DNA from 2 places in the Bradyrhizobium sp. P3_C3 genome. Region 2 is predicted to be linked to the other one. Evidence: predicted binding sites of a transcription regulator. Region 2 holds the regulator's gene; the other holds the start of a gene.
The links. Region 2 encodes PhoB, which activates phosphate uptake and scavenging genes when phosphate is short. Its sites were predicted from a motif close to TGTCATNNANCTGTCAT; they were not measured.

Region 1 (9,275 bases), on a different contig from region 2:
TACGAGTGGTGGGGCAAAGAGCTGGTCGGCGTTGTCGGGTTCATGCTGCTCGGCCTGGCCATGTCAGGCGTCATCTTGTGGTGGCCGAGGCCGGGTCGATTCTGGCGATCGGTGTCGGTCCGGAAGGACGTTTCGCTGCTTCGATTTGTTTTCGACGTCCACGGCACGGCCGGCTTTTGGGCGCTGCTCGCGCTCACGGTGATCTCGATGACCGGCGTCGGGATCATTTTTCCCGACGTGGTGCGTCCCATCGTCGGCCTTGTGTCGCAACCGACGGCCGATCCCTCGCCGCGGATCGAAGCGCCGCCCCCCACGGGGACACCGCCGCTATCACCCGATGCGATCATGCGGAGCGCGCAAGCGGCCAAGCCGGGCATGGCGGTTGCCATGCTGAGCCCGCCCACCGAAACGCGCAACACGTGGCGGGTGCAGTTCCGGGCCGCGGGTGCTGATCCCGCGGTACGTGCCCGGGGGGCGATCTGGCTCGATCCATGGAGTGGCGCAGTGGTGCACGATCGCACTTCGGCCGCGATGTCGATGGGGGATCGCTATCTGGCCGAACAGCTCTGGATCCATAACGGCGCGACGTTCGGGCTGATCGGGCGCCTGTTGGTGTTCGCAGCCGGCTTCGCACCTCTCGCCCTGTTCATCAGCGGCGCGATCATGTGGCTCAAGAAGCGTCCGGGAAGGATCAGGACCGGCCAGCTGGTCTAAAGCGCGACGAGATTGGAATCAATCGTTATCGCGCTTTAGGTTGTTGTTTGAGCATGATCTTTTCGGAAAACCGCTGCGCACTTTTCCGGATCATGCTCTAGCGCCGCACGATCGAGCCGGAGCGGCCGATCAGGCGGGCGAGGGCGCGGAAGCGGCTGCCGACGCGGTCGGCGACGAGGTCGACGAGCCGGTGCTCGAACACCAGCATCAGATTGCGGCCCTGGCTGCGGAAATGCGTGGCCGGCAGCACACCCGGGCGTGCCGCCGAGATCAGATGGGCGACGCGGAACGCGGCACCCAGCAGACGGGCGCGTTCGAGCTGGGCCGGTGTCAGCAGTTCCTGCATGGTCACCGGCGGCTGGTTCTCCTCGCTCAGGCCCGCATAGCGGTAGAACACGGACAGGCCGACGAAGGCGCGCTCGGTGTGGGTGATTGCGCCGAAATTGCCGTTGACGACCAGGCTCAGCGTCTGCTCGCCGCGATGGTCAGGGTGCACGCGCCAGCCGATGTCGGAGAGCAGGCACGCGGTGTGGCGCAAGCGGCGGTCCTCCTCGGTCTCGCGCAGCTTCACCACGCGCGCGAGGCGGTCGGTCCAGGCGATCAGCTCGCGGGCGTGCTTTGCCGAACGCGACAGCAGCTGATTGAGCTCTTCCGCGGCGCAGATCAGCCCGTCCTTGTTGCGCTCGGATTCCGACAGCTTCTCGTGCAAGAGGCCCTCGCGCACGCCGAAGGTCGAGAACACGATGGATTTGGGTTTCGCCACGCGGATGATGTGCTCGAGCACCAGCGCCGCATAGGTGAGGAGCGGGCGCCTGGCATCCGCGACGATCTCGATGTCGGCCAGCATGTCGGCGGCCGCAAGCCGGCGGAGCCGACGCGAAAAGTCGAGCGCTTCAGCTGCGGAAATGGAGTAGCCGTGCATCACCTGGAGCGGATAGCCGCTCTGGATGATGTGGATGCGCGCGAGCGCGCGCCAGGTGCCGCCGACGGCATAGAAGGTACGGCCGCGGCCGGCGGTGAGCTGCGGCACCTCGTCGAGCTCCTCGCGCACGATGCGGTCGGCGCGCTTGAGCGATTTGTGCGCGAGGTCCTGGAGCGCGAGGCCGCCGAGCGGCAGCGTCACGCCGCTGCGCACGCTGTTCTTGCGCACGTCGATCAGCTCGAGCGAGCCGCCGCCGAGATCGCCGACAATGCCGTCGGGATGGTGGATGCCGGAGATCACGCCGAGCGCCGACAGCCGTGCCTCGCGCGGGCCCGACAGGATTTCGATCTTCACGGCGCAGATGCGCTCGGCTTTCGCGATGAAGTCGGGGCCGTTGGAGGCATCGCGGCAGGCTGCGGTCGCAATCGCAAACACGCGACCGACCTGCATGACGCGGCACAGGGCCCGGAACCGCTTCAGCGAGGTCAGCGCCTTGTCGACGGCATCGGGCGCAAGCAGGCCCGTGCTCTGCACCTCGCGCCCGAGGCCGCACAGCGTCTTCTCGTTGAAGATCGGAATGAGGCTCCGCGTCAGTCCCTCGTAGACGACGAGACGGACCGAGTTGGAACCGATATCGATGACCGCGACGCTCGAGCCGCGCTTACGCGGCCGCTTCACGTCCTCGATCCCGGATCAAGATTGATGACGTTCATTACGGCGCGTGAGACGGCGCGGCGAGGATTCCTTGAGCGACTTTCCACGGCCAGATAGACTCGGATTTGTCATGAAGTAGTTGTGGACGTTGAAAGGCTCCTCGCCCTTCGCGGTCTTCATACGCGTCGAGGACCCGTCCGGCAACAATTGCCAGCTCTGCTCATTGTCCTTCAGATTCGCGACCATGATCTGTTCGAGAACCTGCTGATGCACCGTGGGATTTTGCAGCGGACACAGCACCTCGACGCGGCGGTCGAGGTTGCGCGGCATCATGTCGGCCGAGGAGATATACACAGCCGCTTTCGCGCTCGGCAGGCCCTGGCCCATGCCGAAACAGTAGATTCGGCCGTGTTCCAGGAAGCGCCCGATGATCGACTTGACGCGGATGTTCTCCGACAGGCCTGGAATGCCGGGCCTGAGGCAGCAGATTCCGCGCACGACGAGCTCGACCTGGACGCCGGCTTGCGAGGCCTCGTAGAGCGCGTCGATGATGTCGGGGTCGACCAGCGCATTCATCTTCATCCAGACCGCGCCGGGTCGGCCATGCCGCGCATGCGCGGTCTCGCCCTGGATGTGCTCGATGATGCGCTTGCGCAACGTCAGCGGCGACACCGCCATCTTTTCCAGATCGCTCGGCGCGGCATAACCGGTGATGAAGTTGAACACGCGCGCCGCGTCGCGGCCGATGGTCGGATCCGAGGTGAAGTAGGAGAGGTCGGTGTAGATACGTGCGGTGACGGGGTGATAATTGCCGGTGCCGGTGTGGACGTAAGTGGTGAGGCCGCCGCCCTCGCGGCGCACCACCATCGAGAGCTTCGCGTGCGTCTTCAGTTCGAGGAAGCCGTAGACGACCTGCACGCCGGCGCGTTCGAGGTCGCGCGCCCAGCGGATGTTGGCCTCCTCGTCGAAGCGCGCCTTCAATTCGATCAGCGCGGTGACGGACTTGCCGGCTTCGGCGGCTTCCGCCAGCGTGCGCACGATCGGCGAGTTGTTGGAGGTGCGGTACAGCGTCTGCTTGATCGCGACGACATCGGGATCGCGGGCGGCCTGCTGCAGGAACTGCACGACCACGTCGAAGGATTCGTAGGGATGATGGACGACGAGGTCCTTCTGCCGGATCGCGGCAAAGATGTCGCCGCCATGCTCGCGCACGCGCTCGGGATGGCGCGGTACGTAAGGGGTGAATTCGAGATCGGGCCGGTCGAGGCGGGTGAGCTGCGAGAGCTCGTTCATGGCGAGCACGCCGTCGACCAGGAAGACCTCGTCGTCGGCGGCCGACAGCGCATGCTGCACGAAGCTGCGCAGCTCCTCCGGCATCTTGCCGTCGATCTCGAGCCGGATCACCGACCCGCGGCGGCGGCGCTTCAGAGCGGTCTCGAACAGGCGAACGAGGTCTTCGGCCTCTTCCTCGATTTCGAGCTCGGAGTCGCGGATGATGCGGAAGGCGCCCTGGCCGTGGAGATTGTAGCCGGGGAACAGGCGGTTGATGAACAGCCCGGTCGCCTGCTCGAGCGAGATCAGCCGCACGACCTTGCCCTCGGCCGGCAGCCGGATGAAGCGGTCGATCTTGCCGGGCATACGAATTAGCGCGTTCATCTGCTTGCCGTCGGCGGCGCGCGTCAGCTGGAGCGCGATGGTGAAGCCGAGGCTCGGAATGAACGGGAAGGGGTGAGCCGGGTCGATCGCGAGCGGGGTCAACAGCGGAAACACGTTGTTGAGGAAGTAGTCCTCGATCCAGGTCCGTTCCGCCTTGGTGACGTCCTTGCCGTCGACCAGCACGATGCCTACGTCGGCCAGCGTGCCGCGCAGGTCGCGCCAGATCGCCTGCTGGTCGGAGGCAAGCTGCGAGACGGTGCGGTTGATCAGCGCGAGCTGCTCGGACGGCGTCAGGCCGTCGGGGCTGCGCTCGGCGATGCCCTCGCGGATCTGGGCCTTGATGCCAGCGACGCGGACCATGAAGAATTCGTCGAGGTTATTCGCTGAAATCGACAGGAATCGCACCCGCTCCAGCATGGGGTGGCTGGGATTGACCGCTTCCTCGAGGACGCGGCGGTTGAAATGCAGCCAGGAGAGCTCGCGATTGATGAAGCGCTCGGGACTTGAGGCAATCGCCGGCAGGCCCTCGGTCTCCGGGGCTTTTTCTTTAATTTCAACAGCTTGCGCAGAGTCCATCAGAAGTCGATCCATCCAGTTCGCCTCAATTTGCGACTTATGCGCAAAACCGGCGGGAGCATGTGTTAGTCCGATGACGTTTCGATGACATTGATGTTCCGCCGCTGCGCCGCGTCAAGCGGCCTTGGAGCCAGGGTGGAGGGGTCAGGCGTCCCGAAGCAGCTCGGCCGCCAGGGCCCGCGTGACGGGGCGACCGAGGCGCAGGGCCTCGCTGTCGAGCAGCTCAACGGCCTCCCGTGCGGCCGCCGAGGACCGCTCCAGGCGGGTGGCGAGGTAGCTGACCACGCTCTCATCCACGGTGAGCTGGCGGTCGGCGCAGAACTTGACGATCAGGCCGCGGAAAAGCTGGTCGTCGGGCGGCAGCAGCGAGATGACAGGCACCGCGCGCAGCCGCGAGCGCAGGTCGCGCAGCTCGATCTCGATCGACGCCGGTACCTCGCGGCCGGTGAAGAGCAGGTAGGCCCCATCCTCGCGGGCGAGGTTCATCAGATGAAACAGGGCCCGCTCGTCGAACTCTTTTGCCTTGAGATCCTCGACCACCAGCGCGCCGGTGGCGAGCGCGCCCGGGACGTTTTCGGCGGTCAGCCCATTGGCTGTGGTCGAGCGGGCGCCGGAAGCCTCGGCCCAGATCGCGGCGAGATGGCTCTTGCCGCTTCCTTCCGGGCCGGCCAGCCACATGATCCGGTTCGGCCATTCAGGCCAGGCATCGATGAGGGCAAGACCGGCTTCGTTGGCGGGGCCTTCGAGAAAATTGTCCCGGCTGAGGCTCTCCGCGTGCGGAAGCGAGAATGCCAATTGTCGGGGATGAACGCGGCCTGCCACGCTTGCTGTGCTCCGTGCCGGCGCGCCGGCTTCGTTTGAAGAGATTCGACGTCATCGAGCGGGAGTTGGCCTTTTGCGGGGCCGCATCCCGGTTCATTTGGCCTCGATCGTGCTACTTGGCTTCGATCGTACTCATGTGCCGCAGCCACTCGACGAGATAGAGCGACACGGACGAGAGCGTGAAGATCGTGACGAGGCCCATCAGGATCATATCATAGGGCGCCGGCTTGAAGCCGAAAGCGAGGGAGGCCAGCACCAGCGCCGCGTAGGCCACCTGGGCGGCGGTGTTGAGCTTCGACACCTTCGACGGCTTCATCTCGACCGGCTTGTCGAACAGCCAGGACACGATCACGGCGGCGACGATCATGATGTCGCGCGACACCACCAGGATCACGATCCAGCGCGGGATGTCGCCCCAGATCCCCAGCGCCAGATAGATCGAGACCAGCAGCGCCTTGTCCGCGAGCGGATCGAGCAGGGCGCCGAGCTCGCTCGTCATGTTGAAGCGCTTGGCGAGGAAGCCGTCGACCGCGTCGCTGACGCCGGCAATGAGGAAGACGGCGAACGCAACCTCCATTTGGCTCGACACGATGGCCCAGACGATGATTGGGACCAGCATGATGCGGCCCAGGGTAATGATATTCGGAATACTCACGCGGCGCTTCCTGGCACCCGGCCTGACCTCGAATCCGGCCCGATTGAAGGCTGAACCGGTTGATATCTACATAGTATAGGGCGGGGCGCCACGCTTGCCATTGCGCGTCCCCGGAATTCGACGTAACCAGCCGCAAACCCACTGGAAATCGGGCATGACCGACCGCAAAAACGGCCTCACTTACGCCGATTCAGGCGTCGATATCGACGCGGGCAACCGCCTGGTCGATCTGATCAAGCCGATGGTGCGCGCCACCGCGCGGCCCGGCGCCGACGCCGAGATCGGCGGATTCGGCGGCCTGTTCGACCTCAAGGCGGCCGGTTTCAAGGACCCCGTCCTGGTCGCCGCGACCGACGGCGTCGGCACCAAGGTCAAGATCGCGATCGAGACCGGCCTGCATGGCGGGATCGGCATCGACCTCGTCGCCATGAGCGTCAACGACCTCGTGGTGCAGGGCGCCGAGCCGTTGTTCTTCCTCGACTATTTCGCCTGCGGCAAGCTCGACCCGGAGACGACCGCCTCGATCGTCGCCGGTGTTGCCGAAGGCTGCCGCGAATCCGGCTGCGCCCTGATCGGGGGCGAGACCGCCGAGATGCCCGGCCTCTACAAGGACGGCGACTACGACCTCGGCGGCTTTGCCGTCGGCGCCGCCGAGCGCGGTACCTTATTGCCGCGCAAGGACATCGCCGCGGGCGATGCCGTGATCGGCCTTGCCTCTTCTGGCGTGCACTCCAACGGCTTCTCGCTGGTGCGCAAGATCGTCGAGCAGTCCGGCCTCAGCTTCGAGGCGCCGGCCCCGTTCGCGCCGGTCATGACGCTCGGCGGCGCGCTTCTGACGCCGACGCGGCTCTACGTCAAATCCTGCCTGCGTGCGATCCGCGAGACCGGCGCGGTGAAGGGGCTTGCCCACATCACCGGCGGCGGTTTCACCGACAACATTCCACGCGTGCTGCCGAGCCATCTTGGCGTCGGCATCGATTTGGCGCGCCTGCCGGTGCTGCCGGTGTTCAAATGGCTGGCTGCTCAAGCCGGCATCGCCGAGCTCGAGATGCTGCGCACCTTCAACTGCGGCATCGGCATGATCGCAATCGTCGAGCCCGACAAGGTCGATCAGGTCGTGCAGGTCTTCAGCGATGCCGGTGAAACGGTGGCGCAGCTCGGTACCGTGATTCCGGCCGAGGGCGAGCACCGCGTCGTCTACAACGGCCACCTCGACCTGGCGCTGTGATGACTGGCGCTGTGATGAAGCGCCGCGTCGCCATCCTGATCTCCGGCCGCGGCTCCAACATGTCCGCGCTGATCAGGGCCGCTGCTGCGGCGGAGTTTCCAGCGGAAATCTCGCTCGTCATCTCCAACAAGGCCGACGCTCTCGGGCTCGAACGCGCAAAGGCGAGCGGCGTCAACACGCTGGTGATCGAAAGCAAGCCGTTCGGCAAGGACCGCGCCGGCTTCGAAAAGCTGCTGCAGGCCGCGCTCGACCAGCACGGCATCGAGCTGATCTGTCTCGGCGGCTTCATGCGCCTGTTCACGGCCGAGTTCACCAAGGCCTGGTATGGGCGGATGCTCAACATCCATCCGTCGCTGCTGCCGTCATTCACTGGTTTGGACCCGCACGGTCAGGCTTTGCGCGCCGGCGTCAAACTGTCTGGCGCGACAGTGCACTTCGTGATCCCCGAGACCGATGCTGGCCCGATCGTGATGCAGGGTGCAGTCCCTGTTAGCGACCACGACACGGGCGCTACGCTGTCGGAGCGCATTCTCGAGGTGGAGCATCGCATCTATCCCGAAGCGCTGCGGTTGCTAGCGACCGGCAAGGTCCGGATCGAGGGCGATGTGTGCAGGACGGACGGAAGCGGGCCCTCGGAGAATTTCCTGGTATCGCCGGTGGTGCGCTGAAGCGCCGTCGCACCGTGTTTCGTCTTCGCAAACAAAATCCCCCGGCAGAGCCGGGGGCATCGTCATGATCTCTCGCGCGAGAGCTTTGAGAGAAATCAGGAGACCTTGAGGTTCTCCGCGGATGCTTTGCCGCGGTTCTCCACGAGGTCGTATTCAACCACCTGGTTCTCATTAAGGGTCGAGAGTCCGGCACGCTCGACGGCCGAGATATGGACGAACACGTCCTTATCGCTGCCGTTCGGCTTGATGAACCCATAGCCCTTGGTCGGGTTGAACCATTTGACGGTGCCCTTTTGCGGCATCGCTCATCTCCTCCACTAGATACAAAAAAGACGCGGCCGCAGTTTCGCGTGCCACGCCACAAACGGGCTTCCGGTAGTCTGTTCGAGTCTCAATGTCGCGAAACGCACAGCCGAGCGGCCAATTCCGATTGTGTCCAATATTGCAACATGAAATTCGCGCGTTAGCAAGCGGTGCACGGCTTTCAAGATCGCGGCGGGTGTCGCTGTCTGCTATTTGCGACCTGTGGCAAGGGAACCACAATCGAGGCAATAGCCCCGCTCCAGCGCGCCCAACCGGTTGACCCTGCGTGGCAGTTCGGCACAAATCGCCGCAAGCGCGCGCCGTTCGTGTTGCATTTTTGCGCTCCGCCACTTTGCTTTGGGATTAGTCGTCATGCGCTGCGCCTTGCAGCTCTCCGGGACACGGCAGACGGTCGGGCTGGGCCGTGTCCGCCGGATCGCGGCTGCGCTCGTCATGGCGCTTGGACTCGTCGTGATGATGTCGGGGACATCAGCCTTCGCGCAGAGTCCGACGCCCACGCCGACCCCGACCCCGACACCCACGGCGTCACCGACCCCCACGCCGACCGCGACCAATTACGACCAGTCGGCCGGCAACAGTGCGCTCTATCTTGGCTCCAATTTCCTGGAGCGGCTCGGCAACCAGGCCTCTGGCGGCGTCAACCGTGCATCGCGCAACAATCCCGGTGGGGGCGGCGCCTCGGCGAGCACGGAGGATCCGCTCTACCGCACCTGGTTCGAAGGCTATGGCATCTCGGTCCGGACCGACGCGCAAGGCGACTTCCTCGGCGACAAGCGCAAGACCTTTGGCGGCGTCGCCGGCTTCGGTGCGCGGGTCGCGCCGGGCGTCAATCTCGGCTTCTCCGTTGACCAGAGCCATACCGACATCGACGTGCCGCTGGCGCTGCAGTCGGCGACGCTCGACCTGACGCAGATCGGTTTCAACGGCTCGGTCGACAAGGGACCGTGGACCTGGGCGTTCGCGGTGGTGCACGGTTTCGGCAAGGTCCGTTCCAGCAGGGACACCGGCTTTGGTCTTGCGACCGCGGGTTATCGTGCCGCGATCGACGGTGGTCTG
Region 2 (9,275 bases):
CGCAGGTCTGGCCTCCGCAGGCTTGCCGGTTCCCGCGATCGTCGATCCCGTCACTTGGTCGGCAATGGTCATCGGGGGTTCGAAACCCTTCCGCAAATCGCGACGTGTCATGGAGTGTACAGGTCCGGCCGTCGTCTCGCAAAGCGGCCGGATCACATTGGGTCTACTTCCTCGGCAATTCTGGCGGCACGATGTCACCAAAACCGCCTGCGGGCGTTGGTTCCCGGCCGGGTTTTCGTTATGATGGCAGCCATGTATCGCGCCGTGACCCGCCAGATCGAAGTGACCGTCGAGCCGAACTTTGTTCCGGAGCAGTCGTCGGCTGACCGCTCCCGCTATTTCTGGTCCTACACCATCGTCATCACCAATTCCGGCGACGAAACCGTGCAGCTGAAGACGCGGCACTGGATCATCACCGACGCCACCGGCCGCCAGCAGGAGGTCAGGGGCGAGGGCGTCGTCGGCGAGCAGCCGACCCTGGCTCCCGGCGAGCGCTTCGAATACACCTCCGGCGTGCCGCTCGCGACCGCCTCGGGTTTCATGACCGGCCGCTACCAGATGGTCAGCGAAAGCGGCGAACGCTTCGAGATCGACGTGCCGACGTTCTCGCTGGACAGCCCGGACAACAAGCGGGTGTTGAACTAGCGCGGTGCCGTAGGGTGGGCAAAGGCGCAAAGCGCCGTGCCCACCATTCCAAACGTGGCGCATAAGATGGTGGGCACGCTGCGCTTTGCCCACCCTACGACTGGATTACTTCGCTGCGTGCGCAATGACCAGGGATCGTGCCTACGCGTCTTCCACGCCCGCCTCGTGCGGCGTGAACTGGTACACCGACGAGCAGAACTCGCAGGTCACGACGACCTTGTCGTCCTTGACCATCGCGGCGCGATCGTCGGGCGAGAAGCTCTTCAGCATCGCACCAACCGCGTCGCGCGAGCAGGAGCATTGCGCCTTCAGGACCAGCGGATTGAACACGCGCACCCCGCGCTCGTGGAACAGGCGGAACAGCAGCCGCTCGCCGGAGAGTTCGGGGTCGATCAGCTCGACGTCCTCGACGGTCTCGACCAGTGAACGCGCCTCGACCCAGGCGTCGTCTTCGGCGACAGCATGCACCTCGGCGCCTGCGGGCGCATCGCCGGGATGCAGATCGGCCTGACGCGCGCGCTCGGGCGCCTTCGGCAGGAACTGCATCAGCATGCCGCCGGCGCGCCAGCGATGCTTGCCGCCGTCGTTCGAGCGCCACTCCTCGCCGACCGCGAGACGCACGCGCGTCGGGATCTGCTCGGAGCGCAGGAAATATTCGTGGGCGGCATCTTCCAGGCTGCCGCCGTCGAGCGCGACCAGACCCTGGTAGCGGCTCATGTCGGGACCCTGGTCGATGGTCATGGCGAGATGACCGTTACCGAGGAGCGTGCCGGAATCTTTTGTCTCGCCGAGGCGCTCGGCATCGTAGCGCGCATAGGCGCGCAGGCGATCCGGCGCCATGTAGTCGACGACCAGGAACGACACCGGACCGTCGGTCTGGGCCTGGAGGATGAAGCGGCCCTCGAACTTCAGCGCCGAGCCGAGCAGCGTCGTCAGCACGATGGCCTCGCCGAGCAGCTTGCCCACGGCAGCGGGATAATCGTGCTTGGTCAGGATCTCGTCGAGCGCGGGACCAAGCCGCACGAGGCGACCGCGCACGTCGAGTGCGTCGACCTCGTAAGGCAGCACGGCGTCATCGATGGGAACCGCTGATGGTGCGCGAACCGGGCCTTCAGGCCCGGTATTCATGTCAGGGGATTGGGAAACCATGGCGCTTTATCTGGGGTCGATGGAGGAAAATGGAAGAGGGCTCAAGGGTGGTGTGTTCCGGATGCACTTATGATCGCTCAGGATCCTGCAAATTCGATGTCGTCCCGGCGCGCGCAAAGCGCTGATACGGGACCCATAGCCACAGGATTACGCGATAGCCCGCGTAGCCCGGATGGAGCGTAGCGCAATCCGGGACCACTTCAACTGCGGACACAAACCCGGATTTCGCTGCGCTCCATCCGGGCTACAAGTGAGATTACTTCACCGCGTCAAAGCACCAGGCCAGAATGCCCTTCTGCGCATGCAGGCGGTTTTCGGCCTCGTCGAACACGACCGATTGCGGGCCGTCGATCACTTCGTCGGTGACCTCCTCGCCGCGATGGGCGGGCAGGCAATGCATGAACAGCGCATCGGGCTTGGCCAGCGACATCAGCTTCGAATTGACCTGATAGGGCTTGAGCACGTTGTGACGGTGCTCGCCTTCCTTGTCGCCCATCGACACCCAGGTGTCGGTGACGACGCAGTCGGCCCCCTTCACGGCGGCTTCGGGATCGGTGCCGAGCACGATCGGCGCGCCGGTGGCCTTGATGAAGTCGCGCATCACCTTTTTGGGCGCAAGCTCCGGCGGCGTCGCGACATTGAGCTTGAACTTGAAACGCTCGGCGGCATGCGCCCAGGACGCCAGCACGTTGTTGTCGTCGCCGGTCCAGGCCACCGTCCTGCCCTCGATCGGGCCGCGATGCTCTTCGTAGGTCATGAGGTCGGCCATCACCTGGCAAGGGTGCGAGCGCCGTGTCAGGCCGTTGATGACGGGCACCGTCGCATATTCCGCCAGCTCCAGCAGGGCCTCGTGATTGAGGATGCGGATCATGATGGCGTCGACATAGCGCGACAGCACGCGCGCCGTGTCGGCGATGGTCTCGCCGCGGCCGAGCTGCATCTCGGCGCCGGTCAGCATGATCGGCTCGCCACCGAGCTGGCGCATGGCGACGTCGAACGAGACGCGGGTGCGGGTGGACGGACGCTCGAAGATCATCGCCAGCGTCTTGCCTTCCAGCGGCTTCACCGGCTGGTGCGCTTTCTGCTTCGCCTTCATGGCGGAGGAGGCCGCGAGCATGCTCTTGAGCTCCGACAACGGGAGCTCGTTGATATCCAGAAAGTGCTTCGGGGACTTGCTCATCAGCTTGCCGCCCGCTTGGTCTGACTGGACGAGATCGCGGCGCAGGCGCGCTCGAGCCGCCCGACGCTGTCCTCGATCTCGGCTTCGGTGACGATCAAGGGCGGCAGGAAGCGCACGACATTGTCGCCGGCGCCGACCGTGAGCAATTTTTCGTTGCGCAATGCCGCGCCGAGATCGCCTGACGGCACCACGGCCTTGATGCCGATCAGAAGGCCTTCGCCGCGCACTTCGCTGACGATGTCAGGATAACGATCGATCACGGAGGCGAGCTTCTGCTTGAGCAGCAGCGACATCTTCTGCACGTGATCGAAGAAGCCGGGCTTGAGCATGACGTCGAGCACGGCGTTGGCAGCCGAGATCGCGAGCGGATTGCCGCCGAAGGTCGAGCCGTGCGAGCCGGGCCCCATGCCGGCAGCCGCGTCCGCGGTCGCCAGCACCGCGCCGATCGGGAAGCCGCCACCGAGCGCTTTGGCCAGCGACATCACGTCAGGCGTGACGCCGGTGCGGCGATGCGCGAAGAGATCGCCGGTGCGGCCCATGCCGGTCTGCACCTCGTCGAACGCGAGCAGCAGTCCCTTCTCGTCGCAGAGCTGGCGCAACGCCCTCAGGAAGGCGGGCGTTGCCGAACGCACGCCGCCCTCGCCCTGGATCGGCTCGATCAGGATGCCGGCGGTCTGCGGACCGATCGCCTTCTTGACGGCTTCGATATCGCCATGCGGGACCTGGTCGAAGCCGTCCATCGGCGGTCCGAACCCTTCGAGATATTTTGCCGAACCGGTCGCGGCGAGCGTTGCCAGCGTGCGGCCGTGGAAGGCGCCTTCGAAGGTGATGATGCGGTAACGTTCCGGATGACCCTTGGAGAAGTGATGATGGCGGACCAGCTTGATCACACCTTCCAGCGCTTCGGCGCCGGAATTGCAGAAGAACACGAAGTCCGCGAAGCTTTCGTTGCACAGACGCGCGGCGAGCTTCTCGCCGTCCGGGCTCTGGAACAGGTTCGACATGTGCCAGAGTTTGGTGGCCTGCTCTTGCAACGCCTTGACCAACGCAGGATGAGCATGGCCGAGCGCATTCACCGCCACACCCGAGGTGAAATCGAGATAGCGATCGCCATTGGTCGCAATCAGCCAGCAGCCTTCACCGCGCTCGAAACCGAGGTCGGACCTGGCGAAAACGGGGAGCAAATGCGGCGCTGCGCTGTTAGTCATGACGATCACTTGAATGTTGCGGACGGTGTGAGCGTGCATTGCGCAACGCACCATTGACCGGCCCGGAAAACGAAACGTGCCGCCTTTTAAGGGCGGCACGCCTGACTATCTTATGCCTGGTGAAACCGGTGTCAATGCCGCCCGGAAAGCCTCGCGAAACGCAGAATCCGTAGTCTTGCGGTGGCGATTTTGCGTATTTCCGCCACGGAACATGTGGAAGCGAGTCGGCGGACTCTTGCGCGTGAGTCACGCCATATTGTAGCGTTTGGCTTGTCAGATACGACATCTCGTGCAGCAGTTCTGATCCTCTAAGTCCTCATGTACCGGCGTAAGCGTTCGGGCGCATCTGGTGCGCCCGGCGAGCCTTAAGGGATTCTGGCGGCACGGGTTTTTCGAAGCTTAGGCATTCGCCGTGCGGCCGCCAGGATGGCAGGCGCCGACGAAGGAAAGGGTGCAATGACCGTTTTGACCTGGTCGGATGATCGCGTCGAGCAGCTGAAAAAGCTCTGGGAGGCCGGACTTTCGGCCAGCCAGATCGCCGCTGAACTCGGCAATGTGACCCGCAATGCCGTGATTGGCAAAGTGCACCGGCTCGGCCTGTCGGGCCGCGCCAAGAGCCCTTCGTCGGCAGCGCCGCGGCCGCGCAAGGCGCGCCCCGCCCAGCACATGATGCGGGTGACACGCCCGATCGCGCGCGGCAACACCGCGCTGGCGCAGGCCTTCGAAGTCGAGGTCGAGGCCGAACCGGTCACCTACGACAACGTCGTGCCGATGAGCCAGCGGCTGTCGCTGCTGGAGCTGAACGAGGCCACCTGCCACTGGCCGGTCGGCGATCCCTCGAGCCCGGATTTCTTCTTCTGCGGCGGCAAGGCGCTCTCCGGCCTGCCCTACTGCGCCCAGCACTCGCGCGTGGCGTATCAGCCCGCGGCCGATCGCCGGCGCGCACCGGCGAAGCCGGGTCCGCGCTGAAGTCGTTCTGAGCTCAGAAAGGAGCCGTCACACGATGGCGGCTCAACAAATCCGATGTCGTTCCGGACAAGCGCGCCTCAAGCGCGCGCAGATCCGGGACCCTTAACCACCGCAAGATGTGGCTACGGGGACTCGGAGTTACCTTTTGGCACAATAATCACTCGCGGTGGGTGTCCCGGACCCGCGCTTACGCTTGTCCGGGACGACACCGAGAGTGTGGCCGCAGCTCACCGAGCTTACGCCTGCTCCGCCTTCGCAAAGCGATCATCCAGTGCGTAGCCCGCGCCGCGGACGGTGCGGATCGGGTCCTGCTCGCGGCCGAGATTGAGCAGCTTGCGCAGGCGGCCGATATGGACGTCGACGGTGCGCTCGTCGATGTAGATGTCACGGCCCCAGACGCTGTCGAGCAGCTGCTCGCGCGAGAACACGCGGCCGGGATGCTCCAGGAAGAACTCCAGCAGGCGATATTCGGTCGGGCCGAGATCGATCGGCCGACCCGAACGCGCCACGCGACGCTTGTCGCGGTCGAGCTCGATGTCGCCATAGGCGAGCACGGTGGCGAGCCGCTCGGGGCTGGCGCGCCTGAGCAGGCCCTTCACGCGTGCCAGCAGCTCCGGCACCGAGAACGGCTTGACGATGTAGTCGTCGGCGCCGGTCGCAAGGCCCCGCACCCGCTCGCTCTCCTCGCCGCGCGCGGTGAGCATGATGATCGGGAGCTGCTTGGTCTCGGGCCGGGTGCGCAGCCGCCGGCACAGCTCGATGCCGGAGAGGCCCGGCAGCATCCAGTCGAGCACGATCAAATCGGGGATGTGCTCCTTGAGGCGGGTGTCGGCATCGTCGCCGCGCATCACCGTCTCGACGTCATAGCCGTCGCCTTCGAGGTTGTAGCGGAGAAGCTCGGTGAGAGCTTCCTCGTCCTCAACCACCATAATGCGTGCGCCCATGGTGTTCGTCGCTCCTTAAGTGTTCGGGACCGTCGTGGCGAAGGTCGTCATGTCGCCCTTCGGCCGCTTGTCGGTGATCGCCTGGCCCTCGATCATGTAGAACACGGTCTCGGCGATGTTGGTGGCGTGGTCACCGATGCGCTCGATGTTCTTGGCGCAGAACATCAGATGGATGCAGAACGAGATGTTGCGCGGATCCTCCATCATGTAGGTGAGGAGCTCGCGGAACAGCGAGGTGCAGATGGCGTCGACTTCCTCGTCGCCCTTCCACACCGCCATCGCCGCCGGCAGATCGTGCGCGGCATAGGCATCCAGCACCGACTTGACCTGTTGCTGCACGAGGTCGGTCATGTGCTCCAGACCGCGGAACAGCTTGAGCGGATGGAAATCCGTCTCCAGCGCCGCGACGCGCTTGCCCATGTTCTTGGCGAGGTCGCCGATCCGCTCGAGATCGGTCGCGACGCGCATGGCGCCGACGATCTCGCGCAGATCCACCGCCATCGGCTGGCGGCGCGCGATGGTGAGAACGGCGCGCTCCTCGATCTTCTTCTGAAGCGCGTCGAGCTCGGCGTCGATGGTGACGACGCGCTGGCCGAGCGCGACGTCGCGGCGGATCAGCGCGTCGACGGAATCGACGATCATGCGCTCGGCGATGCCGCCCATCTCAGCGACCAGGCGCGTGAGCTCCTGGAGGTCGGTGTCGAAGGCCTTTGCGGTATGTTCAGAACCCATGTTCCGTCTCCTCAGCCGAACCGGCCGGTGATGTAATCCTGCGTGCGCCGGTCGGTCGGCGACGTGAAGATCTTGCTGGTGTCGTCGAACTCGATCAGCTCGCCGAGATACATGAAGGCGGTCTTGTCGGAGACGCGCGCCGCCTGCTGCATGTTGTGGGTGACGATCGCGATCGTGTAGTTCTCGGATAGCTCCTGGATCAGCTCCTCGACCTTGGCGGTCGAGATCGGGTCGAGCGCCGAACAGGGTTCGTCGAACAAGATCACCTCGGGCCGCACCGCGACCGTGCGGGCGATGCAGAGGCGCTGCTGCTGGCCGCCGGAGAGCGACAGGCCGGAGGCGTTGAGCTTGTCCTTGACCTCGTTCCACAGCGCGCCGCCGCGCAGCGCCTTCTCGACGCGGTCGTCCATCTCGGACTTCGAGATCTTCTCGTAAAGGCGGATGCCGAAGGCGATGTTCTCGTAGATCGTCATCGGGAACGGCGTCGGCTTCTGGAACACCATGCCGACGCGGGCGCGCAACAAATTGAGGTCCAGCTTGGGGTCGAGGACGTTGGTCTGGTCGAGCATGAGCTGACCGGTGACGCGCTGGCCCGGATAGAGGTCGTACATCCGATTGAAGATGCGCAGCAGGGTGGACTTGCCGCAGCCAGACGGGCCGATGAACGCCGTGACGCGGTTGGTGCCGAGCGCCAGATTGATGTTCTTCAGCGCGTGGTGCTCGCCGTAATAGAAATTGAGGTTGCGCACCGTCACCTTGGCCGGAGCTTCGGGCAGCACCGGCGCCTGGGGCAAACCACCGGCCGCGCTCATCGATACGGAAAGATCACTCATTTTGCGGTCCTCTCGGCGCTCAGAATGCGCGCGCCAATATTCAGGGCAAGAACGGTCAGGGTGATGAGCAGCGCGCCGCTCCAGGCGAGCTGCTTCCAGTAGGCGTAGGGGCTCTGCACGAAATTGTTGATGGTGACCGGCAGGTTCGCCATCGTCTTGTTCAGACCCAGGCTGAAGAACTGGTTCGACAGCGCGGTGAAGAGCAGCGGCGCGGTCTCGCCGGCGACGCGGGCGGTGGCCAGCATCACGCCGGTGATGAGGCCCGAGCGCGCCGCGCGATAGGCGATGCGCTTGATCACCAGCGAGCGCGGCAGGCCGAGCGCCGAGGCCGCCTCACGCAGTGCGTTCGGCACCAGCAGCAGCATGTCCTCGGTCGTGCGCAGCACCACCGGGATGACGATCACCGCAAGCGCGAGGCAGCCGGCAATCGCCGAGAAGCCGCGCATCGGCACCACCACCGCACCATAGATGAACAGGCCGATGATGATCGAGGGCGCCGACAGGAGGATGTCGTTGATGAAGCGGATCACCGAGGTCAGGCGGTCGTTGCGGCCGTACTCGGCGAGATAGGTGCCGGCGAACAGACCGAGCGGCGCGCCGATGCCGACGCCGAGCACGGTCATGATGATCGAACCCACGATGGCGTTGCGCAGGCCGCCCTCGGTCGAGCCCGGAGGCGGCGTGTCCGCAACGAAGAGCTCCAGGTTCAGGCCGGCAATGCCGTTGTAGAGCAGCGTTATCAGGATCAGCGCGAGCCATGTGACGCCGAAGGCAGCGGCAGCCAGGCAGAGCACACGGATGACGATGTCCATGCGGCGGCGGCGTGCGTAGATCGGGTTCATGTTACTTCCCCGCCTTCTTTTCAAGACGCATCAGCATCAACCGTGCAGCCGCGAGCACGAAGAATGTCAGCACGAACAGCAGCAGGCCGAGCAGGATCAGGCCGGACTGGTGCAGGCCGTCGCTCTCGGCGAACTCCGATGCGATCGCCGCCGAGATCGTGGTGCCCGGGGCGAAGATCGACGACGAGATGCGGAACGAGTTGCCGATGATGAAGGTCACCGCCATGGTCTCGCCGAGCGCGCGGCCGAGCGCCAGCATGACACCGCCGATGACGCCGACGCGGGTGTAGGGGATCACCACGCTGCGCACGACTTCCCAGGTGGTGCAGCCGACGCCGTAGGCGGCTTCCTTGAGCACCGGCGGCACCGTCTTGAACACGTCGACCGAGATCGAGGTGATGAAGGGCAGCACCATGATGGCGAGGATCAGCGCCGCGTTGAACAGGCTGAGATAGGACGGCGGGCCTGCGAAGATCGCGCCCAGCACGGGGATGCCGTCGAAGATCTTGATCATGAAAGGCTGGAACGTGTTGGCCAGGAACGGGCCGAGCACGAAGAAGCCCCACATGCCGTAGATGATCGAGGGAATGCCGGCGAGCAGCTCGATCGCCATGCCGATCGGGCGGCGCGCCCATTGCGGGCAGAGCTCAGTCAGAAAGATCGCAATGCCGAGACCGACCGGAATGGCGATCGCCATCGCGATGAAGGAGGTGATGAGCGTGCCGTAGATCGGGCCGAGCGCGCCGAGCACGGGCGGATCTGCCGACGGCGCC

Region 1: a site for PhoB is predicted at 4,596-4,612, ahead of AC1DW2_RS31005 (RNA degradosome polyphosphate kinase). Genes of this name have one in related genera too.

Annotation. Positions count from the first base shown of each region.
Region 1 covers NZ_JBFUGY010000033.1:60,745-70,019, forward strand. Annotated here, with positions in the region: gene AC1DW2_RS30995 (PepSY-associated TM helix domain-containing protein) at 1-714, shown strand, start outside; gene ppx (exopolyphosphatase) at 812-2,314, opposite strand; gene AC1DW2_RS31005 (RNA degradosome polyphosphate kinase) at 2,330-4,522, opposite strand; gene AC1DW2_RS31010 (P-loop NTPase family protein) at 4,667-5,344, opposite strand; gene AC1DW2_RS31015 (CDP-alcohol phosphatidyltransferase family protein) at 5,457-5,999, opposite strand; gene purM (phosphoribosylformylglycinamidine cyclo-ligase) at 6,154-7,227, shown strand; gene purN (phosphoribosylglycinamide formyltransferase) at 7,242-7,895, shown strand; gene AC1DW2_RS31030 (cold-shock protein) at 7,991-8,197, opposite strand; gene AC1DW2_RS31035 (autotransporter outer membrane beta-barrel domain-containing protein) at 8,571-9,275, shown strand, end outside.
Region 2 covers NZ_JBFUGY010000034.1:43,211-52,485, reverse strand. Annotated here, with positions in the region: gene AC1DW2_RS31445 (OpgC domain-containing protein) at 1-72, opposite strand, end outside; gene apaG (Co2+/Mg2+ efflux protein ApaG) at 253-645, shown strand; gene AC1DW2_RS31435 (Hsp33 family molecular chaperone) at 787-1,794, opposite strand; gene argF (ornithine carbamoyltransferase) at 2,051-2,974, opposite strand; gene AC1DW2_RS31425 (aspartate aminotransferase family protein) at 2,974-4,182, opposite strand; gene AC1DW2_RS31420 (GcrA family cell cycle regulator) at 4,639-5,151, shown strand; gene phoB (phosphate regulon transcriptional regulator PhoB) at 5,388-6,095, opposite strand; gene phoU (phosphate signaling complex protein PhoU) at 6,111-6,827, opposite strand; gene pstB (phosphate ABC transporter ATP-binding protein PstB) at 6,839-7,660, opposite strand; gene pstA (phosphate ABC transporter permease PstA) at 7,657-8,502, opposite strand; gene pstC (phosphate ABC transporter permease subunit PstC) at 8,504-9,275, opposite strand, start outside.